Regions from separate parts of the Streptomyces sp. IBSBF 3136 genome, predicted to be linked through region 2. Evidence: riboswitches for the same ligand, from Rfam matches in the RefSeq annotation. Region 2 holds a riboswitch; each other region holds the start of a gene.
What was found. Region 2 has a riboswitch for cyclic di-AMP ahead of V7E45_RS14480 (hypothetical protein). Riboswitches for the same ligand answer to the same signal wherever they lie in the genome.

Region 1 (10,230 bases), on a different contig from region 2:
GCCCCGGGCACCCTCGCCCGCGCCCTCCCGACGCTGCTGATCGCCGGCGGGATCCTGTACGACCTGCTCACCCCGCGGGCGTTCACCGCCGTCCCCTTCTTCACCGCCGCCCCGCTGGTGGCCGCGCCCCTGTCCTCGCTGCGCACCACGGTGCTCACCGGCCTCGCCGCCCTGTTCGCCACCTTCGCCGTGCAGGCCCGCTTCGGCACCGGCGGGGACGCCAGTCTGGTGACCGAGGTGGTCACGGTGGCCACCGTCGCCCTGCTGGCCGCCGCCATCAACCGGGTCGTACGCCTGGGGGACCGGCGGCTCGCCTCGGCCCGGGAGATCGCCGAGGCCGCCCAGCGGGCCGTGCTGCCCGAGCCGGCCGCCCGGATCGCCGGCTTCGACATCGCGGCCCGCTACGAGGCGGCACGCAAGGACGCCTTCATCGGCGGCGACCTGTACGCCGTGCAGGACACCCCGCACGGCGTCCGGCTCATCGTCGGGGACGTGCGCGGCAAGGGCCTGGGCGCGGTCGCCGCCGTCGCCGTGGTGATCGGGGCGTTCCGGGAGGCCGCCGAGCAGGAGACCACGCTGGAGGCGGTGGCCGAACGGCTGGAGCGCGCGCTGGCCCGCGAGGGCACCCGGCGCTACGGGATCGACGCCTTCGAGGGTTTCACCACCGCCGTCCTCGCCGAACTCCCGCACCGCGAGCCCGTCGTCCGGATCGTCAACCGCGGTCACCCGGCGCCGCTGCTGCTGCACGCCGACGGCTCGCTGCGCAGTCTGACCCCGTGCGAACCCGCGCTGCCCCTCGGCATGAGCGACCTGGGCCGGTGGCCCGACCGGTCGACCGAGTACGTCTTCCCCGGCGGCGCCACCCTGCTGCTGTACACCGACGGCCTGTCCGAGGCCCGGGACGCGCACGGCCGCTTCTACGACCCCTGGCGCAGGCTCGCCGGCCGCCGCTTCCCCGACCCGCGCACCCTGCTCGCCCGCCTCGCGGCCGAGGTGCGGCGGCACTCCGGTGGCGGCACGGCGGACGACATGGCGCTGCTCGCCGTACGGCGGCCCTGACCGGTGTCCCCTCGACCACCTTCACCCAGAGTGACCGGACGGAAGCCCTCCGCATCACATCTGAGTCACCATCAAAACCCCTGAGACTGCTGAGCTCTGGTCAACTCGCCCGCTTTCCGCCGTTCCTGACGCGTACGTCCAGCCGAAAGAACCTTAATGATCAAGCCGAACGGCTTGGAATCTCACAGTCAGGTCTATTAACGTTCGATAACGCAGCGCGGTCGTCCCAGCCGTCACCAGAGGCGGCTCCGTGCGCACGCGCCGAATCCCGTAAGGGAACCGGGGAACCACCACCTTGGGGTGAATCACGCGAATACCGCCGTGAACCGTACTGGTCCACGGCTCGTATACGCGCGTAGGAGACCTTCCTGCTCCGAACCCGTCAGCTAACCCGGTAGGCGGAGGAAGGAAAGGAGTACGCCCGCGTGGCGTCCAACCGGCCTGCCCCAGAAGCCCCGTTCGTGCCGGCTCAGCGTGAGTCCGACACCTTCGGCTACGGCGAGTACCGCACCGAAGAGGGCCCCTGGGAGGAATGGAATCCCACTGAGGAATCCATTCGCCCCGTGCGCGGCCGGCACCGCGTCGCCAAGCAGCGCGGCGGCGGACTCGCCCGCAGCTCCACCGTCCTCGGCGTCGGCGTCATCGCCGCAGTCGGCGCGGGCGGCATGGCCAGCGCGCACACCGGCAAGCCGCCGGTGTCCATCTCCATGCCCGACCTCCCCTCCGTCGGTTCCCTCTTCGACGACGGCTCCGCCGACGCGCCCGCGGCCACCACGGCCTCGCTGAGCAACGTCGGCACCGCATCAGCTTCCGCCGACAGCGACCGGAGCGACGCCGGCGAGGCCCTGCGCAACCGGATCATGGCCCAGGCCGAGCAGCAGCAGAGCAGGGCCGAGACCAAGGCCACCGCCGCGGCGGTGGCCGCCGCCGACAAGCAGACCGCCGACGCGGCCGCCAAGGCGGAGAAGGAGGCGGCCGCCAAGGCCGCCGACGCCAAGGAGAAGGCCGAGGCCGCCGCCAAGAAGCAGGCCGAGCAGGAGCGCCTGGCCGAGCTCGCCAAGCAGTTCCAGCTGCCGGTCGTCTCGTACACGATCACCGGCACCTTCGGCCAGCCCGGCTCGATGTGGTCCTCCGGCTACCACACCGGCCTCGACTTCGCCGCACCCACGGGCACCCTGATCAAGGCGATCCACGGCGGCACCATCACCGAGGCGGGCTGGGCCGGCGCCTACGGCTACCGCACGATCCTCACCCTGGACGACGGCACCGAGCTGTGGTTCTGCCACCAGTCCTCGATCAACGTCAAGGTCGGCCAGAAGGTCGGCACCGGGGACGTCATCGGGCGGGTCGGCGCCACCGGCAACGTCACCGGCCCCCACCTCCACCTGGAGGTCCACCCGAACGGCCAGGCCACCGGCATCGACCCGATGACCTGGCTGCGCGGCAAGGGCCTCACCCCCTGACCGGCCGCTGAACCGGCCCCCTCAGCCCTGACGGCACCCCCCCGGACGTCAGGGCTGCGGGCCGTCGTGTTCACACACCGTTCTCGGGAGAACCGGAATGGGCGGTGCCGCAGTGACGGTTGAGACAGGCATGACTGCTTCCCCGCGCAAACTCGGCACCTCCGGCCTCGAGGTCTTCCCGCTCGCCCTCGGCGGCAACGTCTTCGGCTGGACCGCCGACGAGAAGACCTCCTTCGCCGTCCTCGACGCCTACACGGCCGCCGGCGGCAACTTCGTCGACACCGCCGACTCCTACTCGGCGTGGGTCGAGGGCAACAAGGGCGGCGAGTCCGAGACGATCATCGGCAAGTGGCTCAAGGCACGTGGCAACCGCTCCGACGTCGTCGTCGCGACCAAGGTCAGCCAGCACCCGGAGTACCAGGGCCTGACCGCCGCCAACATCAAGGCCGCCGCCGACGCCTCCCTGCGCCGCCTGGACACCGACTACATCGACCTCTACTACACCCACTTCGACAAGCCCGAGGTGCCGGTGGAGGAGATCATCGGCGCACTGGACGAGCTGGTGCGGGCGGGCAAGGTCCGGCACATCGCGGCCTCCAACATCAGCCCCGAGCGCCTGCGGGCCTCCCTGGACTTCTCCGACCGCGAGGGCCTGGCCCGGTACGTGGCCCTCCAGCCGCACTACAACCTGGTCTCCCGCGACACCTACGAGGGCCCGCTGCAGGACCTCGCCGCCCGTGAGGGCCTCGCCGCGGTCCCGTACTTCGCCCTCGCCTCGGGCTTCCTGACCGGCAAGTACCGCCCCGGTACGCAGGTCGACAGCGCCCGCGCCGGCTCGGCCGCCAAGCACCTCCAGTCCGAGCGCGGCCAGAAGGTCCTCACCGCCCTGGACGAGATCGCCGCCGCCCACGACGCCCCGGTGGCCACGGTCGCCCTCGCCTGGCTGGCCTCCCGGGCGACGGTGGCCGCCCCGATCGCCTCGGCCCGCACCGTGGAACAGCTTCCGGCGCTGCTGGCAGTGGCGGAGCTGGAGCTGACGCAGGAGGACCTGGACCGGCTGACCCTGGCCTCCGCCTGAGCCCCGCCGCGCCGGGTCCCGGTCACCACCGGCCCGGCGCGGTCCGGCGCCCGCCGCCGGGCCCGCGTGAGCCGGACGACAGGCCCTAGGTCCGATACGGGTTGTGGACGGGGTACGGCACCGCCGGGTACCCGTGGGGCGCCCAGTACGCCGTGGCCGCGGGCACCCGCATGGATGCCCCGGCCGCGTACTCCAGCGCCGGCCGGGCGACCGCCCTGCGCCGCCACAGCTCGGCCAGCAGCTCCCGCTCCCGGTCCACGAAGCCGGCCCCGGCCCGCCCGAGCCGCCCCCGGTGCCGCAGGAACGCCAGCGAGGTGGCGTAGGCCTCGTACTCGGCCACCGCCCGCGCCGCGGGCCGCCCCCCGAGGTGCTGCCGTGCGTGGTCCCGCGCCGCGCGCCGCGCGCGCATGGACCCCAGGACGAACGGCTCGGCCGGCCCCAGCCACCCGGCGTACACGTAGACCGGCAGCTCCTCGCGTACGGTCCGCAGCTCCCGCTGCCGCGTCCAGATCGCCAACCAGGTCAGCAGGCCGAACGCGGGCACCATGAAGGCGCCGTAGACCGCGAAGAACCCGAACGGGCCGAAGGTCGAGGAGCCGTTCCAGAAGGCGTGCATGCTCATCGCGAGCAGCAGCCCGCCGAGCGGCACCAGGGCGCGCCGCGCGTGCTGCCGCTCGGCCGAGAGCGCGGCGACGCCGAAGCCGATGCCGGTCAGCACGGTGAACAGGGGGTGCGCGAACGGGGACATCACGACGCGCACGAAGAAGGTGGCGGCGGTGACGGATGCGATGCCCCTGCCGCCGGTGACCTGGTCGGTCCCGAAGGCCGTGCCGAGGTAGAGGATGTTCTCGGTGAAGGCGAACCCGGTGGCGGTGATCCCGGCTATCACCACGCCGTCGACGATCCCGGTGAAGTCCCGTCTGCGGAAGAGGAAGACCAGGAGCACGGCCGCGGCCTTGGCGGACTCCTCCACGATCGGCGCTATCACGGTCGCGCCGAGGGTGTCGGCGCCGGCCGGGTCGGCGGTCGCCGTGGCGATCCACTTGGTCGCGAAGGTGTTGGCGACGATGGCTATGAGCGCGGCAGCGCAGGCCCCCCAGGCGAACGCGAAGACCAGGTTCCGCCAGGGGCCCGGTTCCACCCGGTCCAGCCAGCGGAAGGCGGCTATGAGCCAGGGCACGGGCAGGACCGCGAGTCCGAGGCCGACCAGGAAGCCCTCGGTGCCGGTCTGCCGGCGCACCATCGCGAGGATCACGAGGCCGGACAGCGCCAGCAGCGTGATCAGTGCTCCGTAGCGCACCCGGCGGCGCTGCCACCAGTGCGGGTGCGCCCCGCTTCCGGGGCCGGGCGGGAAGGTCGGGTACGGAGGACTGGTGGCCACGGCATCGACCCTAACGGGGGACCGGACGGACGGTGCCGGCGCTGTCGCCGGACCGGCTGGTTCCGGCGTGCTTACGGGTTCCGGCGAGGTACGCGGCGGAAGAGCAGGTCGTTCACCACATGTCCCTTGTCCAGTCCCTGGCCCTCGAAACGGGTCAGCGGCCGGAACCCGGGACGCGGCGCGAAACCGCCGTCGGCCTGGGTGTTCTCGAAGTCGGGGTGCGCGTCGAGCACCTCGAGCATCTGCTCGGCGTAGGGCTCCCAGTCGGTCGCGCAGTGCACGATCGCGCCCGGCCTCAGCCGGGTCGCGGCCAGCGTCAGGAACTCGGGCTGGATCAGCCGCCGCTTGTGGTGCCGCTTCTTGGGCCAGGGGTCCGGGAAGTACACCCGCAGGCCGTCGAGCGAGTCGGGCCGGAGCATCTCCCGCAGCAGGATGATCGCGTCCCCGTTGGCCACCCGGACGTTGGACAGACCGTTCTGCTCGGCCAGGTTGAGCAGGTTCCCCTGGCCCGGGGTGTGCACGTCCACGGCGAGGATGTTGGTGCCGGGGTCGCCGGCCGCCATCTGCGCCGTCGCCTCGCCCATCCCGAAGCCGATCTCCAGCACCACGGGGGCGTCGTTCCCGAACAGCTCGGCCGGATCGATCACCCGCTGCCCGTCGATGTCCAGGCCCCACTTGGGCCACAGGCGCTGCAGCGCGTCCGCCTGCCCCGCCGTCACCCGGCTGCGCCGCGGCTGGAAGCTCCGGATCCGCCGCTCGAAGTGCGACCCGGCGGGATCGGCCCTCGGGCCGTCCGGGAACCGCGGCTCCCCCTTGACCCGGCTGTGCCGGACGGACACACCGGGAAGATGCGGGGACGCCGGCTCGGCGGGACCGGACCGGGGGGCTTCGGAGGCATTCAGCGAGTCAGACACAGTGCCACGATTTTACGGCGCCGACCGCCCCCACCCGACGGCCCTCGTCCCGCCCCCGCCTGAGGGTGCCCGTCAGCGCCGCGGAGACCCTGCAGCGCCGCGCGGGCCCTCGCCGGCGCGCGGAGGGCCGCATCAGCGCCGACCGTCGCCAGCGCCGCGCGGGGGACGTCATCGGCGCCCCGGGCGTCTTCACCGGCGCTCCGTCCGCCCCCGGCCGCGGAGGGCCCGTCAGCGCCGCGGAGGCCCTGCAACGCCGAGCGGGAGCGCGCCGGGAACGTCACCAGCGGCGGACGCCACCAGCGCTGTGAGGCACCTCACCCACGAGGCCGAACCCCACCCGGCACGCGGGGGACCTCATCAGCGCCGCGCGCGGGGCCTTACGCCGCCGCGAGCATGGACAGCGCCCGGCGTCCCACCTCCCGGCCGATCGGCAGCGAGGCGGTGGCCGCGGGCGACGGCGCGTTCAGCACGTGCACGGTCCGGGCGCCCTCCTGGATCAGGAAGTCGTCCACCAGCGTCCCGTCCCGCAGCACCGCCTGCGCCCGCACCCCGGCCGGTGCCCGGACCAGATCCGTCTCCTCCACCGCGGGCAGCAGCCTGCGCACCGCTTGGAGGAACGCCCTCTTGGACACCGAGCGGCGCAGCTCACCGGCGCCGTACCGCCAGTGCCGCCGAGCGATCACCCAGGACCCCGGCCACGCCACCGTCCCGGCCAGCTCCCGGGGCCGCACGACGCCCCAGCCGTACCCCTCCCGGGCCAGCGCCGGCACGGCGTTGGGCCCGATGTGCACGCCCCCGTCGATCCCGCGGGTCAGATGCACCCCGAGGAAGGGGAACGCCGGGTCCGGCACCGGATACACCAGACCGCGCACCAGCTCGGGCCGCGCCAGCTCGTAGTACTCCCCGCGGAACGGCACGATCCGCACCCCGGGCTCGTCCCCGGCCAGCCGCGCCACCTCGTCGCAGTACAGCCCGGCGCAGTTCACCAGCACCCGCCCGCGCACGACCTCCCCGCCCGCGGTCAGCACGGCCACGCCCCGCTCCGGCCGGCGGTCCACCCGCACGATCCGCGCCCCGTAGCGGATCTCCGCCCCCGAGGCCCGGGCGAGCTGCCGGGCCACGCCCACGAAGTCGCACACGCCGGTCGTGCCGACGTGGATCGCGGCGAGTCCGCGCACCTCGGGCTCGTACTCGCCGATCTGTGCGCCGCCCAGCTCCCGCACCGGTATGCCGTTCTCCCGGCCGCGCTGCACGAGCGCGTGGAGGCGCGGCAGCTCGTCCCGCTCGGTGGCGACGATCAGCTTGCCCGTGACGGCGTGCGCGATGCCGTACTCGGCGCAGAACTTCACCATCTCGGCGGCGCCCCGCACCGCGTACCGCGCCTTGAGCGAGCCGGGCCGGTAGTAGATCCCGCTGTGGATGACCCCGCTGTTGCGCCCGGTCTGGTGCCGGGCCGGTCCCGGTTCCTTCTCCAGCACGGTCACCCGCGTACCCGGCGCCGCCCGCGTGATCGCATACGCCGTCGACAGCCCGACGATCCCGCCCCCGACCACCAGCACGTCGCAGTCGTACGCACCGTCCCGCACCTGCACCACCTCCCACCTCGATAGTGCACTGCGCCACTGACAGCGCCTTCAAACGCGGGAGGGCGGCGCTCCTAGGCCAGAGCCATCAGCAGCGGCCTGGCCCGCTCCCGCAGCTCGGCCACCCGCGGCTCGTCCCCGTACGGCTCCAGCCGGTGCAGCAGGTCCTTCACGTACTCGGTCGTCCGGGCGGACGAGATCCGCCCGGCCACCTCCACGGCCCGCACCCCCTGCTCGCACGCGGCGTCCAGGTTCCCCGACTCCAGCTCGGCGACCGCGGAGACCACCAGCCGCAGCCCGTGCGAGCGCACGAACTCCTCCGTGGGCTTCGACAGCGCCTGCTCGGTGAACCGCCGCACCTGGCGCGGCGCCTTCAGATCGCGGTAGCACTCCGCGGCATCAGCGGCAAAACGGTCATAACCATAGAAGCCAAGCCATGTGGGGTCGTTGTCACCTTCCCTGGACCGTTCGAGCCAGCTCTCCGCGGCCTTCAGTGCCGCCCCCGCCGCCTGCGCGTCCCCGGCGCGCGCGTGGGCCCGCGCCTCGACCAGCCGGAAGAAGCTCATGGTGCGCGCGGTCGCCAGTCCGCGGTTGCGCTCCAGCGCGGCCTGTGCGAGATCGACGCCCTCGTCGCCGAAGCCCCGGTACGTCGCCTGGAGCGACATGGAGGCCAGCACATAGCCGCCGAGCGGGACGTCAGCGGCCGCGCGCGCCAGCCGCAGCGCCTGGATGTAGTACCGCTGCGCGGCCTCCTGCTGGCCGGTGTCGAAGGCCATCCAGCCGGCCAGGCGGGTCAGTTCGGCGCTGGCCCCGAACAGGGCGCGGCCGACCTCGTCGGAGTAGGAGCCGAGCAGCAGCGGCGCCGCCTCCACCCGCAGGCACTCGGGCACCATGGACGAACGCCAGTCGCCGCCCCCGTACTTGGAGTCCCAGCGCCTGGCGTCCTCGGCGGCCTCCCGCAGCTTCTGCACATCGCTGTGGCCGACTTTGATCGGTGCGCCGGAGCCCTCGGCGGAGTTCGCCTCCCGCGCGACCGAACTGTCGGCGGGGGTTATCAGCCACCGTGACGCGGGCGTCGCGTACGCGCTCACCGCGAAGGACCCGGCGAGCGACTGCCAGATGCCGCCCGTGCCGGCCCGGCGCCCGGCCAGGTCGAGCCGGTACAGCTCCGTCGCCGACCGCACCGCCTGGCCGACGTCCCGGGGGAAGGCGAGGCCCACCTCGGGTGCGGGGTCCGCGTCCGCCAGGCCGATCTCGTGGAGCGGGACCGGGCGGCCGAGCTTCTGGCCGATGGCGGCCGCGATGAGGTGCGGCGCCGCTCCCTGCGGCACCATCCCCTTCGACACCCAGCGCGCCACCGAGGTCTTGTCGTAGCGAAGCGTCAACCCGCGTTGGGCGCCAAGGTCGTTGACGCGTCGCGCGAGTCCTGCGTTGCTGATTCCCGCGAGGGCGAGAACGGTGCCGAGTTTTTCGTTCGGCCCGCGTTGCTCCCTGGACATGCGCCACCCCTCGACACAGACGGCTGCCGCGCTGGCATAACCGTGCGGCATTCGTAAACCCAGCGTAGTTCGCCGCATCCCAAGCGTTAAGGGGCATTGTTCCGGTTGGCGGGATTGTGGCCCGTACGGGAGTACGGCCCTGTACGCACCGTGCACGGGCTGCCGCGACGTGCCCCCGCCCGTGTGGCCGTGCGCCCGTCCGTGCGCCTTACTCCGGCCATCGGGGGAGCGGTTCCATGGCTGTTGCGTGGGTCGGCCCGCTGTACTGGATCCAGCGGGCTGGGGGACACCGCCACCTTCATCCCCGCGGGTGGCGGACCGGTCCGGGAGGCGAATCCCGCCTCCCGGACTGTGCGCGAACGCGGGGCGTCATACGCTGCCCAGGCCTGTACGGAGCGTGCTCGAATCTCGTGGGCCGCAGTCGAATTGGCTGAAAATCGACCCCGCCTCCCGCCGGTGATTTCCGTTCCCACCACGGCACTTGAGGGCGCGAAGGGCGTTTTCGGGGCGCGTTCCGGGGGCGCATTCGCATCGCACCTTACCTGCGCCGACCTCGCCCCGCGCCGTCACCCGCCTTGCGCGGCAGGGCACTTCGGGCGCACCCGACGCGGCACCCGCGCGGCCGCCCTCCCGCCCGCCGCACCGGCCCGTGCGGGATTTTCCCTCGATCGAAGGCGGCGTCACCGCCCCTCCGCGGCGCGTTCTTCATGGCAGCATGGGGACCCGGTTCGTGCGGTGCTCTGTGTGGTCCACAGCCTGTGGAGGCGTCGATGCGGTGGTTGGTGGGGTGGAGCAGCACCGCCGCGGGCGCTTCCGGAACGGGTACCGCGGGCGCCACCGGCTACGACGGCGAGACCCTGCACCCCGTCGGCTCCCACCTCCTGTGGGGCGACCCCGACCCCCTGTGGGCCGTGGGCGACTGGCGGCCGGACGAGGTACGGGTGGTGCGGGCCGACGCCCAGAACCGGATCGCCGTCCTCGGCACCTGCGCGGCCGGCGACGAGGAACTACGGCGCGCGCTGTTCACCGCGCGCGGGGGCGCACTGCGCCACCTGACCACCTGGCCCGGCAGCTACACGGCCGTCGTCCAGGTCGGCCGCCGGATCACCGTCTGCGGCGACCTCGCGGGCGCCCGGCCGGTGTTCCACACCCCCTGGGCAGGCGGCACGGCCTACGCCACGGCCGCCCTGCCGCTCGCCGACCTCATCGAGGCCAACCTCGACTTCGGCCACCTGGCGGCCCTGCTCGCGGCC
Region 2 (8,300 bases):
CAGAGCCCAAAGATCACCGCCAGGGCGATCAGCTCCAGGAACACCAGACCGCATCCGGCTCCGATGTCCGCGCCCCGGTCGGCACGGGGGCGCTGTCCCAGGCCGGTGGTCGCGTCGAAGGCCGGCGGGGCGACGGGTAAGTTCATACTCGTCACCTTGCTCGTGCGGGCGAGGCGGGCGCATGAGTAGGAGTACTCAGCTCCACCCAGGTGAGTCCCATGATCCACATGACATCCCTGATCGGCCCTACACCCGCCCTCTGAGGCGGTGCCGTCAAACACTGCCGTCAAGGCAAAAGCCAGAGGCCCTGTGGATCACTCCACAGGGCCTCTGGTCTGCTGTGCACTCGGCAGGATTCGAACCTGCAACCTTCTGATCCGTAGCTCTAAGTAGGACGGTCACAGAAGGTCATGCAGGCTCCGGGGAGGGGCAGGTCGACCACCGTTGGACGCTGGCGGTTGCTGGCGTTGCTGTACTTCGTAGCTGTACAGCAGCATCCCCTCCGCGCTGAGGGCCTGAAGCTCGAACAGTTCCCGAGTGACGGCGACGAGGCATCGTCGGCCGCCCTGCCTGCTCTCCCAAGGGCGCTTCTCACGTCATCCGGGCGGTACAACGGCAGCACCGCCGCTCTCCACGAGGACGGCAGGACGCTGATGGTCCGCACCGGCGTGCGGCAAGTGACGCTCCCTACATCCACATGGCGCCGTACCGTGCGGTAACTCTGAACCGTCTACGCGCGTGTACGAGCCCCGGCCTGGGGCGCTCGCCAACGTGTCCATGCGGAGCCCCAACTTCCCTGCACACAACGGGAATTAGGGATGATGTCGTGGCACTGAGTGCCTCCCGTGAGCATCGCCACAAATCACCGAATCGATTGGGATTTTCGGTCATCGGTGCGTCAAGATCCGTCATCACGACAAGTCCCCATCACAGGAACGGTGGGGCCGTCCGGGCGGAACGCCGAATCCTGCCGCCGTTCGGATGCCCAGTCGCTTCACACGGACACGGCAGGAGCGGGGGACCCAAGGTAGGTGCCGAAGCCAGCGTCGATCGCTGGTGCGGCTAGGGGTGAAGCCGTGTCCCGATCAGGGATGCGGCCGGGCAACTCAACCGGTCCGAATCCGACAGCTCACCTCGCAGGCGATCAACGAAGGATCGGTTGCAATGAGTGCGGCACACGGCAGCACACAGGGTCCGGGTACTGGCAACGTCGGTAACGGCGGCGGCAGTAACGAGGACGACGACAAGTCCAGGACGATGCGGAAGTACGAGACCGCGATCATTCTCCTGGTGGGGCTCCTCGGCGGAGTCTTTGCAGGCGGTCTCCATCGGGCGATGGAGAAGGTCTCGTACTACCAGGCCGGTACCACGGCAGTGCTCGCCACGAGCGGACTGACCCTTTTCATCATCGGGATCGTGCGGTTCGCCCGGGGACAGTCTTGATCACCAAGCACGGCACAGCTCTACCTGGTCGTTCCGCCATCCCTAGGACCGACTAGAGGGACTACACGGAGAACCCGTGTAAGCGGCACCTGAGGACACACAGGAGGCCCTGGCTCACAAGTCAGGGCCTCCCTTCGTGTACGGACCGTGGGCTCCCACTCGGTTCAGATGCGAGGTGCTGAGTCTGTGCACCACAGCCAAAGTATGCGGTCACGAAGTGGTGCAGACCGTCCAGTAGCGCGCTCACGGCCTGAGCCGGTCTTGCTGAACGTCGAAGCAGATCAGCCCCATGGACTGCGCGACGGCCGCCGCGTAGGCCGATGCCTCTTCAGCCATGCTCCACCGCATGGCGAAGTAGATCAGCGGACCGCTTGCCTCGTCGATCAGCGGACCGGTGGACCAGGGCGAGGTGTCCTCGTCGTCCTCGGTGATGTCGCGCCACCGCTCAAGCAACGCAGCGACGTAGGCCGCAATGCGTTCGGAGGGAGGCTCCTCCACCTCCCCATCGATGTAGCGGTCGTACAGATCGCTGAAGATCTGGCCGGCGGTCTTGTCATCCGCTGGTCTCTCGCCTTCCCAGACAGCAAGGTCGTAACTCATGCCCGGGAGGCTCCCATACCGCACTGACATCCGCGCAGTCAGTCAACGGCGCGAGCGTCAGCCATAAGAAACGACGTCTTAGACGCCTACTTGAGGATCTGGCCGCATCCTCATCAGGTCGATCACAGAAGACCTGAGGGCTGGAGGGTTCCCAGCCCTACGACTGTCCACCGACCGCTGAGGGCCGCTCTCGTGCGGTCGTGTTCGCCGCTGTTGGTGTCAGCCGTTGGTGTCAGATGTCAGCGCTGTTTTTGACAGATCAGTCCCCTGTGGCCTCTCCCGATGACGCCAGCCCTGGGACCAGCAAGTCAGCCCGAGGCCAGCCAGCATGAGCAGACTCTGGCCACGGAAGGGCACCAGCCACGCCGCCGTGAGGCTCGCCGCGATCAGCAGCGTCCCTGCACTCCATACGCGAGGCTGTTTCACTCCCTTGCGCACCCAAGGGAGTGCGATGCGCCCAGTCGTCATGGCCAATACGCCGATCACGCACAATGTCAGCGCCATCACGAGAATGACTGTAAGAACGACAGACACGCGCCCCTCCCCGGCACCTACTCCTAGGCACTCGCCGAAAGGCTCTCAGCGCTCGTCGCGGGACACAATGCCGGAACCTAGCCGGCTACACCCCTGAGGTCGGTGCAGTCTTGTGCATCTGTAGCCGTCCAAGCTAGGTGCCTGACGTGGGATTCGCGTCATCACGCTTGAGCGGTGATACCTCATTGGCAGCTATGCTTGCAGTATTGCGCATCTTAACGATTATGTCTCGCAGATAGTTAACGCCGCGAAACTCGTAAATGCTTTCCCGTATGTGCCGTTGCATGTTACGCAATTCGGCTCGGTATCTCAATCCGGCGCTGTCTACTTCTTCATGAGAGAATACCATGGAGTGAAGAGGGTTTTTCGCGTCTGAAATGCTAACTTCAATACCGTTCCCCTCAAGCGCCGATGCTATTTTTCCGGCGTTAGTGAAGACGGTAATGAAGAGGCGGCCGTGAATCAGATCAGATATCGCCTCATGGGGAATTTTGTAGAGGTAGAAGGGGAGATACAAGTGGGCGCCACGTCCCTGCTCCTCGGGAATCGTTGAGATCGTAACGCTACTTTCGTGCCGCCCTTCGTTTGTGAGAATTCCGGAGTCTCGCACGTCGGTTACGAAGCGTTCATCATCTATGATCTCCGGAGTGAGTCCTGTTGGAGAATACACAGCGGCGTACAGGAATGATCCGTCTATGCATGTGCTCGCGTAACCGGTGCTTCTTGCGTCCGCGATTATCCGCCTAACATCCTCCCAATGGTGACTGGGGGTTGAGTCAACGTAAGTTTTGATGGACTTACGGCCGTACACCTCAAAGATCTTGTCGACTTCTGCATCGCTGAGCGTGACTACATCAGCCATGCGTTGCGTCTGACGGCCGATCCTCCTATCGGGGCGCTTGCTCTGGGATGCTCTGTCGATGTCGCCGGAAGTAGGGCGAGGGGGCCGGGCATGGCTACTGTCCGCATCGGAAGTTTCTCGTCGCATCTCCAAAAAACTGATGTCGACGTTATAGCGCGCCGAATCCTTACCGTCATCGCCGACGAAGTTCCCGAGGTGCCGCGTTTTAACCTCGATCGTTCGCTTCTCGCTGGTATCAGGCTTGACGAACGTGACGTCCCCGATTCGCATAATATCTGTGATGTCATGCAGGAGGGGGAATCCCCAACCGTCATTAGCTAGGTGTTGTGAAATCGCTAGGAGACCCTTGGTTCCATGACCCTCCTGTGGAACCGGAACCGGGTCATTGTTTGAAAATGGGTAAAGGGAGCGCCTGTCGTTGAGAAGTGCCCATGCGAAGGCATCGCCGAGGCGTCTGGCCAGCCATCGACATAGCTTCAGCGATTCCAGTGGCCCGGAGCTAGCTTTAGTCGTCTTGAGCCGCCATTTCGTGGCGGCGATTTCCTTCTGTATGTCTTGTTGCAGCTGAAGGAGATCCAATTGGAACTGCCAAAGGTCATTTGGGGTGTTCCAATTACTGCCGAGGAGTCGAAGGGTCAGATCCTCGACCCTGGTCACCAGTTCAAAGGGCCTGCCTGAATAGACAGAGTTGCCTTCGGTGGTTGAAGGTTCAGACGTCACCTAAGGAGTGTGGCGGATGGCGGTTGCGTTCGCCACCGGTTTCGCCGAACTTCCCTTGGTTGCTATCCGACAGCTCCCGGTTCCTTGCGCCAAGAGCGAGATAGTCTTGTGCCGCCGGCTCGGAGCTATATCGGCGGCGCCTCTCGGCGGTGAGCTCGCACTTGGTCGTGATCAGGGACGGGCACCGACTGACGGTCCACTTCAAGAACCCTCTCACCCATGATGAGTGCCTGCTCCAAGTCGCCCTCACGCGCCGCGTGACTACGAGCGTGACCCGCGCTTCCGCGTTGCGCATCGGTGAGGCGTCCATCGCCTCCGCACGGCTTCAGGCAGCGCTAAGCGCCCCGCACAGGTGCGCTCACCTGACGACGGATAGTCGGGGCCTGGCAGCCGACGTAGGGGGCACGGGTCGCCCTGAGCCCGCCCGAATGGTGACTACTAGTCCGAATATCCAGCTACTGAGCTCTTGAGTACTGACGTTTAGCTCGTCCGCCACTTGGCGCGTTGAAATACCCTTCACTTGCGCCAAGTTAAACACCTTTTCCAGCAATTGAGACTTCTCGCGAGTCGGGATACCGCGAGGCTCAGATGACCGATAACCCTGCTTGCTCAACTCAATACAGGCCTTACGATAATGCCAATCGGAAAGCATTTCGAGATCGTGCAGCCTATAGGTGAGCGCCATTGCTGCAACTTTCCAAATCTTCTTGGCGCTGATGATCTGAGACGGGAGTGGAGATTTGGGAATATAACTTCTTACGCTGGCTTCGGGCATAAGAAAGGCGCTTGCGAAAGCATTTGCTTCCTTCTCTGCCGGTGGCCCCTGAAGACCCCGCTCCTCCCCGTGCAGCACGAGGTGACCCAGCTCATGAGCCACATCGAATCGCCCACGCTCCGGACTCTTTAGCGTGCTCAAGAAGATAAACGGCGTGCCATTTCGCCAGAACGAAAATGCGTCGACCTCGGCAAACTCCGGCGGCAAAGAGAAGACGCGAACTCCGCGCGATTCGACCAAGTGAACCATGTTGGAGATCGGAGTATCATCGAGACCCCAACGCGTGCGCAAGACATTTGCCGCACCCTCTGGATCTAGACGACCTAGAGTCGGAAGTTGGGCAGCCGGAAGCTTGTAGCGAACTTCGATCCACTCATTAAGCTCCAATGCCAGGGTGCTAGCAGCCAATGCGGCGTCTCTTGGAGCCGCAGCTAGCTTACTTCGAGCACGGAATGACACAGCATCTGGAGGCAAGATCTCAACGTCAGGTTTCCGGAAAAATGACTCTGGAAAATCCAGTGCAGCTGACATTTTCGCGAGCGTCTCGCGGGTCGGATCTGTGCGGCCCGTCTCGTAGTTGGATAGGCTTTGGAGGCTCACCCCCACCCGCTCGCTGAGATCCGCGAGGGTGAGCCCCCTTCGCTTGCGAGCGATGGCGATACGCGAGGAAGAAAAAACCATCTACTACCGCCACCCTCACATATGACCGGAATGCCCCTATCTCACCACTCTTCAACGGGAACGTCGAAGCCGGTGTCACCGTCAGGGTAATCGAACGTCTTTTTGAATCGAATGGCGGGGAGGATGATCCTCCGGTCCCAGCTGTCGATCTTGCCCTGGGCTCCCACCCTACTGGGGAGGGACAGCTCGCTCCGCACCTCGATGAAGCCCTGCTTCCTCGCCGCGTACCGGTAGGTCAACAAGTACCAGGTAGTCAACCGCGCATACTCGTCGTCGGTGAGTTCCGCTTCGGGATCATCCTGCGGGGGCAACGGGAAGAGGCCGGGGTCAAGATCCTGGTTGCGAGCCACCAACGACTCCTTCGCCACCCCCGCCGGCCTGTGACTCCGCGGCTGCGGGTTCCCGGGCAGGCCGGTACGAGCATCGCCCAGCAGGACACCGATGGCCATCGTCCTGTCGGGGTTGACGCTGAGCGGAGACTGCTTGGGGTCGTACCGCTTCCACTGCCCCTCAGTCCGGAGCAGGTAGCGCAGCGTGCGCACTCGGGCGAAGTAATCCATCGTGCCCGCAGCGTTGTTGGCGTCGTCTTCCGTGGCGCCGGCCCGGGCTTCTTCTCCTTCGCTGATGAGGCGCTCGAAGTACTCGTACTTCAGGCCCAACTCCGCGAGCTCAGCTTCATGGCCACCGCGTGCATCGGGTCTGGCCCAGGCGTTCGCGCTCACACACCCCTCCCGTGGGGTTATAAGAACGCTCCCTCAGGTGAGGGGCGATTTTTATAAGCGTAGCGTGCGCCACTGACACTCGCGTGTGTGATGTGTAGTCAAGTACCGTTCTGTACAGGTCATTCACGCACTGGATGAGGGAGCACGGTGCCTCGCCCACCACTCGCCCCGCTCTCATCCCGTCCGCCGTCGACCCACACACCGTGGAGCGGGCGTGGTTCAGGGCGTCAAGGTGGAGCGCGCCACTGTACGAACGACCTTGACGCCCTGAACCACGCCCGCTCGGCTCTGCCTGGGTCGGCGGTGGACGGGATGAGAGCACCCGCGCACGCCACTACGGGCCCGCGGTCGGAAACGACGCCCCTCCATCCCGGTGCCGGCCGATCCCCCGCCGGAGGCAGTGCCTTGACCGCGGCCGCTCTATGCGGTGACCGACTCATGGCCGCCGGCCCTATCCACATGTGGGCGCGCGTCGGCGCAGCGCGGGCGGAGCGGGCCGAAGGCAGGAGCGTCGCCCGCAGCGGAGCCGGGAAGCGCGCCCGGCGGAGCGGAGCGCAGCCGGGGCTTGAACCAGTAGAGAAAGTTGTAACTCAGTCGGTCGCGTGGGCCTTGAAACGGTATGCGCACGCCGGTAGTTCGGTGCCCTTTCGGTGGGCCAGCGGCAGGAAGAGCACCGGTCGGATCGTCCACGTGATCCGGGTCCTGGCGTGGGTGACAGACACCGTGCACGGCTCCGCCCGCAACAGGGCTCGACGCGTTTCGATGCGGCCCTCGTACAGCCACTCCCACGCCGCGTCGGAGGCGTCCGCGTCCAGTGCCGGTGAGATCGTGCGGAGTACGACCGCTACCCAACGGTCCGCCTGCGGCGCGGAGTAGGCGTCGAACGATGCCAGCAGTGCCGGCGGCCACTCCCCGGTCCAGCACTCACACCAGTAGCCCCGCTGCGGTGGCGTCATCAGCATGGGAAGCCTCCACGCCGAGCGTCCGCGTACAGCTCCGCGGTGACCGTGTGGCCCTGGTCGCTGTTGTGGACGACGACCCGGTGAGCGATGACGCTCACCATGCCCAGGCCCCGGCCGTGCTCGGCGTCCTGGTCCTGGTGCTCGACCTTCGGGGCCGTCCCCGTGCCGCCGTCGTCCGTGACCGAGACCGCCACCACCTGAGCGGAGACCGCGACGGCCAGGTGGAAGGTGCCGTGCTCCCGGCCGCTCGCCGTGTGAAGGATCGCGTTCGCGCTCAGCTCGCTCACGATCAGTTCGGCGTCGTCGGCTAAGGGGGAGCCGCGCAGGATGTCACGGGTCCATCGGCGGGCCCGGCTCACCTCTTCTGGGGATCCTGGGCAACTCAGCCCCCAGACCCGAGCTGCACTCGTATACTCGTGCATACAAGTTCCCTTACGCTGGTAGGCCGCCATGTGCAGCGGGTTCGGGCTAGACGAGTTTCACGCCGTCGTGGGCGCGGATGGCCGGCGGGGTCGTCGCGTCGAGTGCGTCCAGGACGCGGATCGAGTACGCCTCGTCGGCAAGCTCGGTGACCTCTTCGCGGGTGGCCCAGCGCAGCGCGCAGGTCTCGTCACCGGTGGTGGGCACACCGTCGGCGGCTTCACAGCGGAAGACCAGCGAGACGATCAAGCCCGTCATGTTCTTGTAGACGCCGGTCAGAGTCGCGGGAAGCGCGATCTTGATGCCGGTCTCTTCGAGGACTTCGCGCTGAAGGGCTTCCGGGATGGTCTCCTCGCGTTCGAGGATGCCGCCCGGCGGCTCCCAGTGGCCGTTGTCCCGGCGCAGGATCAGGAGGGCCCGGCCCTGGTCGTCCACGACGACCCCGGCAACGCTCACGGAGTGCGGGCGTTCAGTGCTCACGTTCCTCGGCCCTCTCGGCTGGCTAGGCTCTCCACCGTAGCAACAGAACTCGCCCACTCGTCTAGATACCTAAAGGAGTACTCACGTGAGCCCTCTTCCTT
Region 3 (11,327 bases), on a different contig from region 2:
TCTGGGAGGCGCGGGCGAAGAGGAAGTCGCCGGTCAGGACCGCGACGGAGTTGCCCCAGCGCGTGTTGGCGCTGTCCACACCGCGGCGCACGGCCGCCTCGTCCATCACGTCGTCGTGGTACAGCGTGGCCAGGTGGGTCAGCTCCACGACGACGGCCGACGGCACGATGCCGGGCGCGTGCCGGTCGCCGAACTGCGCCGCGAGCATCACGAGCAGCGGCCGGAACCGCTTCCCACCGGCCCTGACAAGGTGCTGCGCGGCCTCCGTGATGAACGGGACCTCGCTCTTGGTGGCTTCGAGCAAGCCTTCCTCGACAGCCGCCAATCCGGCCTGGACATCGGCTTCCAGAGCCTGGTCCCGCACGCTCAGCCCGAACGGCCCGACGACGGTCACGAGGGGTCTCCTGTCTGCTGGTGTCTGCTGCGCGATTACACGGTTTGTCGATAGGTCGCTGCCATCACTCAAGTCAGCGTATCCGGTCCTGTTTCGATCACCGATAGCGCCCACCGGTCCAGCCCGGGCGGTATCGGATCACGGCCGGTATGTTTTCGATCATCTGATAAGAGCTGAGTTCTACCGACTTACGCCGAACTAGTCCATTTTGTCGCGAACTGCGCGGTGGCTGGATTACTCCTTTCGTGCCATGGCCAGCGAATGTCTCGAATCCCCCATGTCTGATTTGATACGCTTTGCCATTTCGTGAGTTGGGTCACGGTCGCCCGTGTACCCGAACGATCGCGCCACCCCCGGTCCGCCCTTGCCGCAGTGGCCAGTTGAGGGTTGGCAACCGCAAAGGATCAAGTACCCCATAAGGCACAGACCAAGGTCAACTAGTGCTTTATGTGAATCCGACGCTTGTTCCGGACATGTGCTCTCGCATAGCTTCCGGGCCTGTCAGGCGAACGCCGAATCCTGCCGCGTCTGACACCACCCATCGACGAACTCATTCGTACGGCAGGAGCGGGGGAACCAGGTAAGTCGCCGGACCGGACGGCACACGTCGCGCCGGGACGGCTAGGGGTGAAGTCGTGCCTCCCCCCAGGGGCACGGCCGGGCACCTCCCCGCCCGAACCCGACAGCTCACCCCGCAGGCGACGGAGAGGATGTTCGCCATGCCTGCTGCCGCCCAGCGCCGCACCAACCGTCTCTTCCGCACGCTCGCCGTCGCCGGTACCGGTGCCGCCGTCCTCGCGCTCCCCCTCATCGGCGCGACGGCCGCCTCCGCCGCCACCCCCGCCGCCACGACCGTCTCCACCACCCCGGCCGGGTACCCCAACAACCTCGACGGCTGGATCCGCGAGTCCCTCGCGATCATGAAGGAGAAGGCCATACCGGGCACCTACAACGGCATCTACCGCAACGTGATCCGTGAGTCGTCCGGCAACCCGAACGCCATCAACCTGTGGGACTCCAACGCCGCCGCGGGCATCCCGTCCAAGGGCCTGCTCCAGGTCATCGACCCGACGTTCACCGCGTACCACGTGGCCGGAACGTCCTTCAACATCTACGACCCGGTCGCCAACATCACCGCCGCCTGCAACTACGCGGCCAAGCGGTACGGGTCGATCGACAACGTCTTCGGCGCCTACTGACCGGCACCGGTGACTGATCACCACTGAGGTCCCGGTCAGTCGGTCGGGAACAGTCTTTCGAGGACGACGGCGATGCCGTCGTCCTCGTTCGACGTGGTGAGCTCGTCGGCCACCGCCTTCAGCTCGGGATGGGCGTTGGCCATGGCCACACCGTGTCCGGCCCAGTCGAACATCGGAATGTCGTTGGGCATGTCGCCGAAGGCGAGGGCCCGGCCGGCGGCGATCCCCAGGTGGTCCGCGGCCAGTGCCAGCCCCGTCGCCTTGGTCACACCGCACGGCTGGAGTTCCACGGTCCCCGGACCCGACATCGTGACGGTCGCGAGCGAGCCCACCGCCGACCGCGCGATCGACGCCAACTCGTCGTCCGACAGCGCCTGGTGGCGCAGCAGCACCTTGCTGATGGGCTCGCTCCACAGGTCGTCGCGCCGGTCCACCCGCACCGCGGGCAGGGTCGGGTGCGGCATCAGGTACCCCGGTTCGATCAGGGTGAGCCCGTCCACGCCGTCCTGGTCGACGGCCGCGTAGACCTGGCCCACCTCGGCCTCGATCTTGCCGAGCGCGGTCTCGGCCAGTTCCCGGTCCAGCCGGACCGACCACAGCATGCGGTCCGTCCCGGCGTCGTACACCTGCGCGCCCTGCCCGCACACCGCGAGCCCCGTGCAGCCGAGCGCGTCCAGCAGGGGCCGTACCCGGGGGGCCGGCCGGCCGGTCACCACCAGGTGCCGGGCGCCGGCCCGCGCCGCCCGTTCGAGCGCGGCCAGCGACCGGTCGGAGACGGTGTCGTCAGCACGCAGCAGCGTCCCGTCCAGGTCGGTGGCGATCAGTGCGTATGCGGGGGGTACGGCCATGATCAGAGAATACGGACCTCGCGCCCCGCCGACTCACCACGCTGCGGCCGGACTTGTGTACTGCCCGGCCCCAAGTGGTGCCCGCCACCTGCTCGATGGCCATGCCGCCCCTGGCCCCGTGGTGGCTCGGCCGCCCACCGCTCCGTGGCGGCGGGCGGCGGACGGCAGGGTGGACCGCGAAGGGCCCCCGGGGTCTCAGCCGTGGGCGGCCGCCAGATGCCCGGCCAGCCGGGGCGAGGCGAACTCGGTGCCGCACACGAAGCGCATCACCGGGCCGTACGAGGAGGCCGCCGGGAGGCCGGTGAAGTACAGGCCGGGTACGGAGGAGACGTATCCGGCGCCCAGCCTGGGCGTGCCACGGCTCACGGCGAGCCGGGTGCGCAGTCCGTGGCCGAGGAAGTCCATCGCCGCGATGTCCACGCGGTAGCCGGTGGCCGCGATGACGTGGTCGGCGCAGAGCCGCTCGGTGCCGCCCGCGTGGGTGCGGACGGTGAGGACGGGGCTGCCGTCCTGCGCCTCGGCGGCCAGCACCCGGTCCACTTCCTGGACCTGCACCTTGCCCTCGAAGCGGTCGCGCAGCCACCAGGCGCCGAGCGGGCCGAGGACCCGGCGGACCAGGTAGTGGCGGGTGCGGTCGGGCAGGAAGCGGTACGGGTGGGGGTAGTAGCTGAGCGCCCACAGGGACCAGGCCCGGCCGAACGGGGACTCCGGGCGCAGCCCCGGCTGCCGCCAGGGCGGTGCGCCGAAGGCCACCCGGCCGCGGCCGCGCGAGACCACGCGCACCTGGGCGCCCGCCTCGGCCGCGAGGACCGCCGTCTCCAGGGCGGACTGGCCGGCGCCGACGACGATCAGCTCCTTGCCGGCGAAGCGGGTGAGGTCGTGGTGCTGGGAGCTGTGGGAGACCGGGGCCGTGGGCGCCGGTCCGTCGGCCGCCGCTGCCGCCAGCTCGGCCGGGAGGTGGTCGAGGCCGGACAGGCCGGTGGCCACGACGACCGCGCGCGCGGTGAACGTCTCCCCCGAGTCCAGTTTGAGTTCGAACCCGCCGCTCCGGTCACGGTCGACGGAGACGACCCGGACCCGTTCCAGGCCGGGCAGCAGCTTCTGCTGGAACCACTCCCCGTAGGCGATGAAGGTCTCCACGGGGATGACGTCCTCGTCGGTCACCAGCCGGCGGACGCCCGCCGCGTCGCAGTAGTCGGCGAGGGTGTGGCCCGGCTGCGGGCAGTCGAAGCTGGAGGCGGCGGGCGTCGACTTCAGGAGCATGCCCTCGGGCATGTGGTCGCGCCAGCTGACCATGGGGTCGCCGAAGACGCGGACGGGAATACCTCGGGCCCGCAGATGGGCGGCGGTGGACAGGCCGAACGGCCCGGCCCCGATGACTGCAACCGGTCGAATCACGAAGTCCCTCCCCAGAGACACGGTGCGCCACCTTCGTGGCCTTGCCTACTTCGTGGCGGTGATGGTGCTGCCGCCGCGGCGGTTGGTCCGCCACAGCTGATAGAGGTGCTTCGCGCCCGGGCGCGCGAAGCGGGCGAGCATCGTGAGGAACGGCAGCGGGTCGTCACCCGCGAACCAGGCCAGCTCCGTGCCGCTCGCCCGCGCCGGTGCGTGCGGCGTCGTGTAGCCGCTGCGGCGGTAGGCGAGCAGGGCGGGCAGGTCGATGTTCTCCACGACGTAGCGGTGGCCGGCCCGCTGTTCCCCCTCCGGGACGGGGCGGCCGGTGAGGTGCAGGTGCATCGCGCGTACGACGTCCACGCCCGACTCGTTCTCGAAGAGCCGGAACTGGGCGCCCATGCGCGGGTTGAAGTCGAGGAGTTTGTATTGTCCGTCGCGCCGGTCGAAGCGCAGGTCCAGGTCGATGATCCCGCTGAAGCCGATCTGTTTGATGAAACGGGCGGCGAGGTCGGCGAGTTCCGGGTTGTCGACGACGTACGCGTTCGCCGTCATGCCCGCGTGCGGGGGCCAGGAGCGCACCTTGACGCCGGTGAAGAGGGCGAGCGGGGCGGAGTCGGCGTCGAAGCAGGCGTGCACGATCCAGTCCTCGGCCTCCTCCCTCGGCAGGTACTCCTGGAGGATCACGCCCGGGCGCTCGCCCCAGTCGCGGGCCAGGGTGAGCAGTCCCTCTCGGGTGGCGATCCGCGTCGTGCCGTTGACGGCGGGCCGGCTGCGCCGCACGAACGCCTCGCGGTTCTTGGCCACCACCGGGAAGCGGGCCTCGGCGGCGAAGGCGGCGATCTCCTCGTAGGAGTCGGGGAACGCGGCCGCCGGGCTCGCGACGTCGTGTTCCACGCACAGTTCGTGCAGACCCTGCTTGCTGGCCAGCCGGCGCGGCAGCGCGGGGTCGACGCGCGGGAAGAGGAAGGGGCCGCCCAGGTCGTCCTGGTGTTCGGCGATCAGGACGGCGGCCTCCTCGTCCGTCGGGATCAGGACGGCCGGGCGGCCGATCCGGCGGCCGATGCGCAGCAGGCCCTCGACCAGGTGCCCCGGTTCCTCGGCCCCGGTCGTGGGCCAGACGAACGCGCGGGTCAGGTAACGGGAGGACGCCGCCGGCGTGTACGGGTCCTCGGTGACGGCGTACATGGGCACACCCAGCCGGCCCAGACTGCGGATCGCGCCGACACCGCCGTGGTGCAGCGGATAGTCACCGAATTTGACGATCAGTCCTGGTACGTCACGGTCGGCGTCGCACGGCATGCCGACGGCGTTTCTGGCCACGGGTCCCCCCACGTGTCCCCCTTACGGAACGGACCCACCCCGTCCGTGTCCCCCAAAGGACGCTAAGCCGGAATTGCCTACTCCGACAAGACCTATCCGGACATTGCGAACTCTTTAGACATCAATCGAGCAACCATTCGAGGTCGGCGCCACGAGGGGGGAGGCACTGCCCAAGACCCGTGCCTCGGCCGTAACGTGTGCCGCGACCATATGGAACGCATCGCCATGCATGGCGCGGATGAGAGTGAGGCAGTACCCCATGCCCCCCTTCGACGTCCCCGAGGGCGACCCCTTCGGTCCGCACAACCTTCCCTATGGCGTGTTCTCGCCCTCCGGCAGCACGGAACGGAGGGTCGGCGTCCGGCTCGGTGAGCACGTCCTCGACGCGGGCGCCGCGGCCGCAGCCCTCGGCTCGCCGTACGTCTCCCTGCTCGCGCAGCCCACCCTCACCCCCCTCCTGGCCGCCGGGCGCACCGCCTGGTCGGACGTGCGGCGGGCGCTGACGGCGTGGGTCACGGTGCCCTCGCACCGGACGACGATCGAACCGCTGTTCCACCACCTGTCGGCGGTGACCCTGCATCTGCCCTTCGAGGTCGCCGACTACGTCGACTTCTACGCCTCCGAGAACCACGCCCGGAACGTCGGCCAGATCTTCCGGCCCGACGCCGAGGACTCGCTGACGCCCAACTGGAAGCACCTGCCGATCGGTTACCACGGCCGCGCCGGCACCGTGGTCGTCTCGGGCACCGACGTCGTACGGCCCTCCGGCCAGCGCAAGGGCCCCGGCGACCCGGCGCCCGTCTTCGGCCCGTCGATCCGGCTGGACATCGAGGCCGAGGTCGGCTTCGTGGTGGGCGTGCCCTCACGGCTGGGCGGACCGGTGGCGCTCGGCGACTTCCGGGAGCACGTCTTCGGGCTGTGCCTGCTCAACGACTGGTCGGCGCGGGACATCCAGGCATGGGAGTACGTCCCCCTCGGTCCGTTCCTCGGCAAGTCCTTCGCGACCTCGGTGTCGGCGTGGATCACCCCGCTGGAGGCCCTGGACCACGCGCGCGTGACGCCCCCGGAGCGCACCCACCCGCTGCTGCCCTACCTGGACGACTCGGCCCCCGGGATCGAGCCCGGCGGCTACGACCTGCGGATCTCCGTCGCGATCAACGGCCAGGTGGTGTCCGAGCCGCCGTTCTCCACCATGTACTGGACGGCCGCCCAGCAGCTCGCCCACATGACGGTGAACGGGGCCTCGCTGCGCACCGGCGACCTGTACGGCTCGGGCACGGTGAGCGGCCCACTGGAGAACCAGCGCGGCTCTCTCCTCGAGCTGACCTGGAACGGCCGTGACCCGCTCGAACTCCCCGACGGCAAGCGGGCGTTCCTGGAGGACGGGGACGTCGTGACGATGTCGGCGTGGGCGCCGGGCGCGGACGGGACCCGGGTCGGCCTGGGCGAGGTCGGCGGGCGGGTCGTGTCGGGCTGAGCCCGGCCCGTGGCGGGCGCCGGTGCGGGTGATTCGGCGCCGGACACCTGACTCGTGGCCCCTGTCCCCGTCATACTGGCGGGGACACGCACCACTTGACGCGCCGGCTGGTGTGTCGGCACCGCACCACCCGCCCCGCACGCCTCTCCGACCAGGAACCGGAGCCCCGGCATGACCGTCTGCCTGCTCCTGCTGAGCGTCGTCGCCCTGACGGCCGCCGTGCCGGCACCACGTGCGCTGACCCGGGCGGCCTGGACCGAGCGGGAACCCGTGGTCGCGCTGTGGGTGTGGCAGTGCCTGGTCGCCACGGTCCTGCTGTGCTGTCTCACCGCGCTGGTGCTGGGCGCGGCGGCCGTCTTCCACACCGTCCGCGACCGGGTGTTCGCCCCCGCGCCGCCCGCGGTGACCGCCGCGTACGACCTCTCCGCCGCCCCGGTCTGGGCCGTCGCCCTCACCGTGCTGCTGGCCTGCGGGGCCGCCTGGACGACGGCGATGCTGACCCGGGAGCTCGCCGAGGTCCACCGGCGCCGTGGCCGGACGCGCGCGCACCTGCGCGAGCGGGCACCCGACCTGCCCGGGGGGCTGCCCGCGGCCCGTGGCCCGATGCTGGTGCTGGAGGACGAGTACCCGGACGCCTGGTGGATGCCCGGACACCCTCCGCAGCTCGTGGTGACCACCGGGGCACTGCACCGCCTCACCGACCACCAGCTGGACGCCGTCCTCACCCATGAGCGCGGCCACGCCCGCGCCCACCACGACTGGCTGCTCCACCTGTCCACCGCGCTCGCCACCGGCTTTCCGCGCGTCCCGCTCTTCGCCCACTTCTGCGACCAGACGCACCGGCTGGTCGAACTGGCCGCCGACGACACGGCCTCCCGCCGCTGCGGGCACCTCACCACCGCGCTGGCCCTGATCGAGCTGAACCAGCACCGCGGCGTGCTGTCCTGCGCCTCCAGCCGGCGCCTCCTCGGCGAGCGGGTGGACCGCCTGCTGGAGCCGCCGCCCCGGCTGCTGCGCCGCCACCGGGCGCTGACGACGACGGTGGCGGCCCTGGTGCCGCTGCTGCCGCTCCTGATCACCTTCGCCCCGGGACTGACGGCACTGACGTAAGCCCCTTCCCGGCCGTGCCGGCCAGGTCGATCGGCCGCGTCGCTCGGCGGCGTCGACCGGGTCGGAAGGGCCGGGCCCGTCGGCCGCCCCGGTGGGTACGGGGGCTACATCCAGTCGTCCGGCTCCGGCTCGTCCTCCGGCTCGGGCCACTCGTCCACCGGGTGCTCCACGCCGGCGGACGACGGCGCGGCGGCGACCGGTGCCGGACCGTCCAGGGAGTTCAGCACCTCCAGCACGCCTTCGCCGTACGTCGCCAGCTTCTTCTCGCCGACGCCGTTCACCGTGCCCAGGTCACGCACCGAGCCGGGTCTGCGGGCGACGATCTCCCGCAGGGTGGCGTCGTGGAAGATGACGTACGCCGGGACGCCCTGTTCGCGGGCCTGTTCGGCGCGCCAGGCGCGCAGCGCCTCGAAGGCGGGGAGCAGCTCGGCGGGCAGTTCGGCCGCGGCGGCCTTGGCCTTGCGGTCGCCCCGGCCCGAGGAGGCGCCCGCGCCCGACCGGGAGGCGGTCGGCCGCTTCGGCTCCTTGCGCAGCGGTACCTCCCGCTCCCGGCGCAGCACCGCACCGCTCGCCTCGGTGAGGGCCAGCGTGCCGTACTCCCCCTCGACCGCGAGGAGCCCCTGCGCCAGCAGCTGCCGGATCACGCCCCGCCACTCGCCGTCGGTGAGGTCCTGGCCGATGCCGAAGACGGACAGCTGGTCGTGGTCGAACTGGATCACCTTGCCGGTGCGCTTGCCGAGCAGGATGTCGACGATCTGCACGGCGCCGAACTTCTGCCCGCGCTCCCGCTGCAGCCGTACCACCGTCGACAGCGCCTTCTGCGCGGCGACGGTGCCGTCCCAGGTCTCCGGCGGGGTCAGGCAGGTGTCGCAGTTGCCGCATCCGCCGGTGACGGCGTCCTGACCGAAGTAGGCCAGCAGCTGGCCGCGCCGGCACTGGACGGTCTCGCACAGGGCGAGCATGGCGTCGAGGTGGGAGGCGGCCCGGCGGCGGAACGCCTCGTCGCCCTCGCCGGACTGGATCAGCTTGCGCTGCTGGATGACGTCGTTGAGGCCGTAGGCCATCCAGGCCGTGGACGGCAGGCCGTCGCGGCCCGCGCGGCCCGTCTCCTGGTAGTAGCCCTCGATCGACTTGGGCAGGTCCAGGTGGGCGACGAACCGCACGTCCGGCTTGTCGATGCCCATGCCGAAGGCGATGGTCGCGACCACGACCAGACCCTCCTCGCGCAGGAACCGCGACTGGTGGGTCGCGCGCGTGCCGGCGTCCAGGCCGGCGTGGTAGGGCACCGCCTCGATGCCGTTGGCGCTCAGGAACTCGGCGGTCCGCTCCACGGAATTGCGGGAGAGGCAGTAGACGATCCCGGCGTCGCCCGCGTGCTCCTCCTTGAGGAAGGCGAGGAGCTGCTTCCTGGGGTCGGCCTTGGGCACGATCCGGTACTGGATGTTGGGCCGGTCGAAGCTGGCGACGAAGTGGCGGGCGGCCGGCAGGTTCAGCCGCTGGGTGATCTCCTGATGGGTGGCGTCCGTGGCGGTGGCCGTGAGGGCGACCCGCGGGACGTCCGGCCAGCGCTCGCCGAGCAGGGAGAGGGTGAGGTAGTCGGGGCGGAAGTCGTGGCCCCACTGGGAGACACAGTGCGCCTCGTCGATCGCGAACAGGGAGATCCTGCCGCGCGAGAGCAGGCCGAGCGTGCTCTCCACCCGCAGCCGCTCCGGGGCCAGGTAGAGCAGGTCCAGCTCACCCGCGAGGAACTCGGCCTCGACCATGCGCCGCTCGTCGAAGTCCTGCGTGGAGTTGATGAAGCCGGCTCGCACGCCGAGGGCGCGCAGGGCGTCCACCTGGTCCTGCATCAGCGCGATCAGCGGGGAGACCACCACGCCCGTACCAGGTCTGACCAGGGCGGGGATCTGGTAGCACAGCGACTTGCCGCCACCGGTCGGCATGAGGACGACGGCGTCGCCGCCCGCCACCACGTGCTCGATGACCGCCTGCTGTTCGCCTCGGAAGGCCTCGTACCCGAAGACCCGGTGCAGCGTGGCCAGCGCCTCGCTCGCGGCCGCGTCCGGCCCTTCGGTCACCGTTGGCATCTCGCTGATCCCGCCCGTCGTGCTCATCGTCCGGTCCCCCGTGTCCTGTCCGTCTCGTCCCCCGTGCGTCGTCGTCCCTCGACCACTGCCTCCACGATAGGGGCCCGCGCCGACAGTGCCGGAAGTTGTCCACAGATGCGCATGGTTTGTCGTATCAGCCCATCGGACGCTGCCCGGCGGTCGCCGCTCAACCGATCGAGTGCTTATCGGCAGCCGCCCATCGACCCATCGGGTGCTTCCGGAGGACCGCCCGCCCGCGCGCGGGAAAGGCTGCTGGAGCGGGTCGGGATGAGGCCCGCCCGCCGACGGATCACGTCGCGCGCTCCTCCAGGGGTGCGCGATCCCACCCGCGCCTGCCCCTAGGAGCCCCACCTCATGATCGCTCGTCTCGCAGGAGCCGCCCTCACCCTCGTCGCGGCCCTCGCCGTGCCCGCGTCCGCGCCCGCCCACGCCACCGGTCTCGACCCCGCCGTCGAACAGCAGCTGGGGGAGGCGTACGCGGCCACGGCGCAGTACGGCTACACGCCGTTCGCCACCGCGGACGGCTACCGGGCCCGCGTGTGCCTGGCCCGCGCCCAGGGCGGCATGGGCTTCCACTACTTCAACGAGTCCCGCTTCGGCTCCCTGGACCCGAAGCGGCCCGCCGCGCTGCTCTACGAGGACGCCGGGCACGGCGAGCGCCGGCTCATCGGCGTGGAGTGGGTCGTCCCGGTCACCGGCAAGAACATGAAGCGGCCCCGTCTGTTCGGGCAGGACTTCCAGGGCCCGATGCCCGGCCACTACCCGGGCATGCCCACCCACTACGACCTGCACGTGTGGCTGTACAAGAAGAACCCGAGCGGCCTCTTCGCACAGTGGAACCCGCGGGTGACGTGCCCCGCGTCGTCCACCCAGAACACGCAGAACACGAACAACATGAGCAACATGAGCAACATGAAGGGCATGAACGACATGAAGGGCATGTCGGGTCGCTGACGTGCGTCGGCCCCGGTTCCCCACCAGGAGGAACCGGGGCCGCGCTCAGCGCCTCAGCGCCTCAGCGCACGAAGACTCCCGCCTGGCTCGCCAGGTTCAGGAAGTACTGCGGTGCGACACCGAGCACCACCGTCACCGCCACGCCCACGCCGATCGCCGCCATGGTGAACGGCGACGGCACGGCGACCGTCGGCCCCTCGGGCCGCGGCTCGCTGAAGAACATCAGCACGATCACCCGGATGTAGAAGAACGCGGCGATCGCCGAGGAGATCACACCGATCACGACCAGCGGGGCCGCGCCGCCGTCCGCCGCCGCCTTGAACACGGCGAACTTACCGGCGAAGCCGGAGGTCAGCGGGATACCGGCGAAGGCCAGCAGGAACACCGCGAAGACCGCCGCCACCAGCGGCGAGCGGCGGCCGAGCCCGGCCCACTTGGACAGGTGGGTCGCCTCGCCGCCCGCGTCGCGCACCAGCGTGACCACCGCGAAGGCGCCGATCGTCACGAACGAGTACCCGGCCAGGT

Region 1: another riboswitch for cyclic di-AMP. It lies ahead of V7E45_RS33950 (M23 family metallopeptidase); the one in region 2 lies ahead of V7E45_RS14480 (hypothetical protein).
Region 3: another riboswitch for cyclic di-AMP. It lies ahead of V7E45_RS05495 (transglycosylase SLT domain-containing protein); the one in region 2 lies ahead of V7E45_RS14480 (hypothetical protein).

The regions. Positions count from the first base shown of each region.
Region 1 covers NZ_JAJSZC010000238.1:1,628-11,857, reverse strand. The annotation lists partial or broken gene V7E45_RS33955 (PP2C family protein-serine/threonine phosphatase) at 1-1,059, shown strand, start outside; cyclic di-AMP (ydaO/yuaA leader) riboswitch at 1,309-1,475, shown strand; gene V7E45_RS33950 (M23 family metallopeptidase) at 1,485-2,522, shown strand; gene V7E45_RS33945 (aldo/keto reductase) at 2,653-3,600, shown strand; gene V7E45_RS33940 (PrsW family intramembrane metalloprotease) at 3,686-4,981, opposite strand; gene trmB (tRNA (guanosine(46)-N7)-methyltransferase TrmB) at 5,053-5,895, opposite strand; gene lhgO (L-2-hydroxyglutarate oxidase) at 6,273-7,490, opposite strand; gene V7E45_RS33925 (MFS transporter) at 7,553-8,977, opposite strand; gene V7E45_RS33920 (asparagine synthase-related protein) at 9,748-10,230, shown strand, end outside.
Region 2 covers NZ_JAJSZC010000054.1:17,995-26,294, forward strand. The annotation lists gene V7E45_RS14475 (DUF6234 family protein) at 1-146, opposite strand, end outside; cyclic di-AMP (ydaO/yuaA leader) riboswitch at 973-1,158, shown strand; gene V7E45_RS14480 (hypothetical protein) at 1,165-1,443, shown strand; gene V7E45_RS14485 (hypothetical protein) at 1,687-2,043, opposite strand; gene V7E45_RS14490 (hypothetical protein) at 2,263-2,577, opposite strand; gene V7E45_RS14495 (hypothetical protein) at 2,711-4,159, opposite strand; gene V7E45_RS14500 (XRE family transcriptional regulator) at 4,518-5,615, opposite strand; gene V7E45_RS14505 (hypothetical protein) at 5,657-6,337, opposite strand; gene V7E45_RS14510 (hypothetical protein) at 6,928-7,299, opposite strand; gene V7E45_RS14515 (ATP-binding protein) at 7,293-7,721, opposite strand; gene V7E45_RS14520 (NUDIX hydrolase) at 7,768-8,175, opposite strand; gene V7E45_RS14525 (GntR family transcriptional regulator) at 8,285-8,300, shown strand, end outside.
Region 3 covers NZ_JAJSZC010000015.1:25,012-36,338, reverse strand. The annotation lists gene V7E45_RS05500 (polyprenyl synthetase family protein) at 1-394, opposite strand, end outside; cyclic di-AMP (ydaO/yuaA leader) riboswitch at 927-1,110, shown strand; gene V7E45_RS05495 (transglycosylase SLT domain-containing protein) at 1,114-1,593, shown strand; gene V7E45_RS05490 (HAD family hydrolase) at 1,629-2,441, opposite strand; gene V7E45_RS05485 (FAD-dependent oxidoreductase) at 2,637-3,839, opposite strand; gene V7E45_RS05480 (carboxylate--amine ligase) at 3,885-5,135, opposite strand; gene fahA (fumarylacetoacetase) at 5,416-6,633, shown strand; gene V7E45_RS05470 (M56 family metallopeptidase) at 6,805-7,743, shown strand; gene recQ (DNA helicase RecQ) at 7,848-9,854, opposite strand; gene V7E45_RS05460 (hypothetical protein) at 10,203-10,802, shown strand; gene nuoN (NADH-quinone oxidoreductase subunit NuoN) at 10,864-11,327, opposite strand, start outside.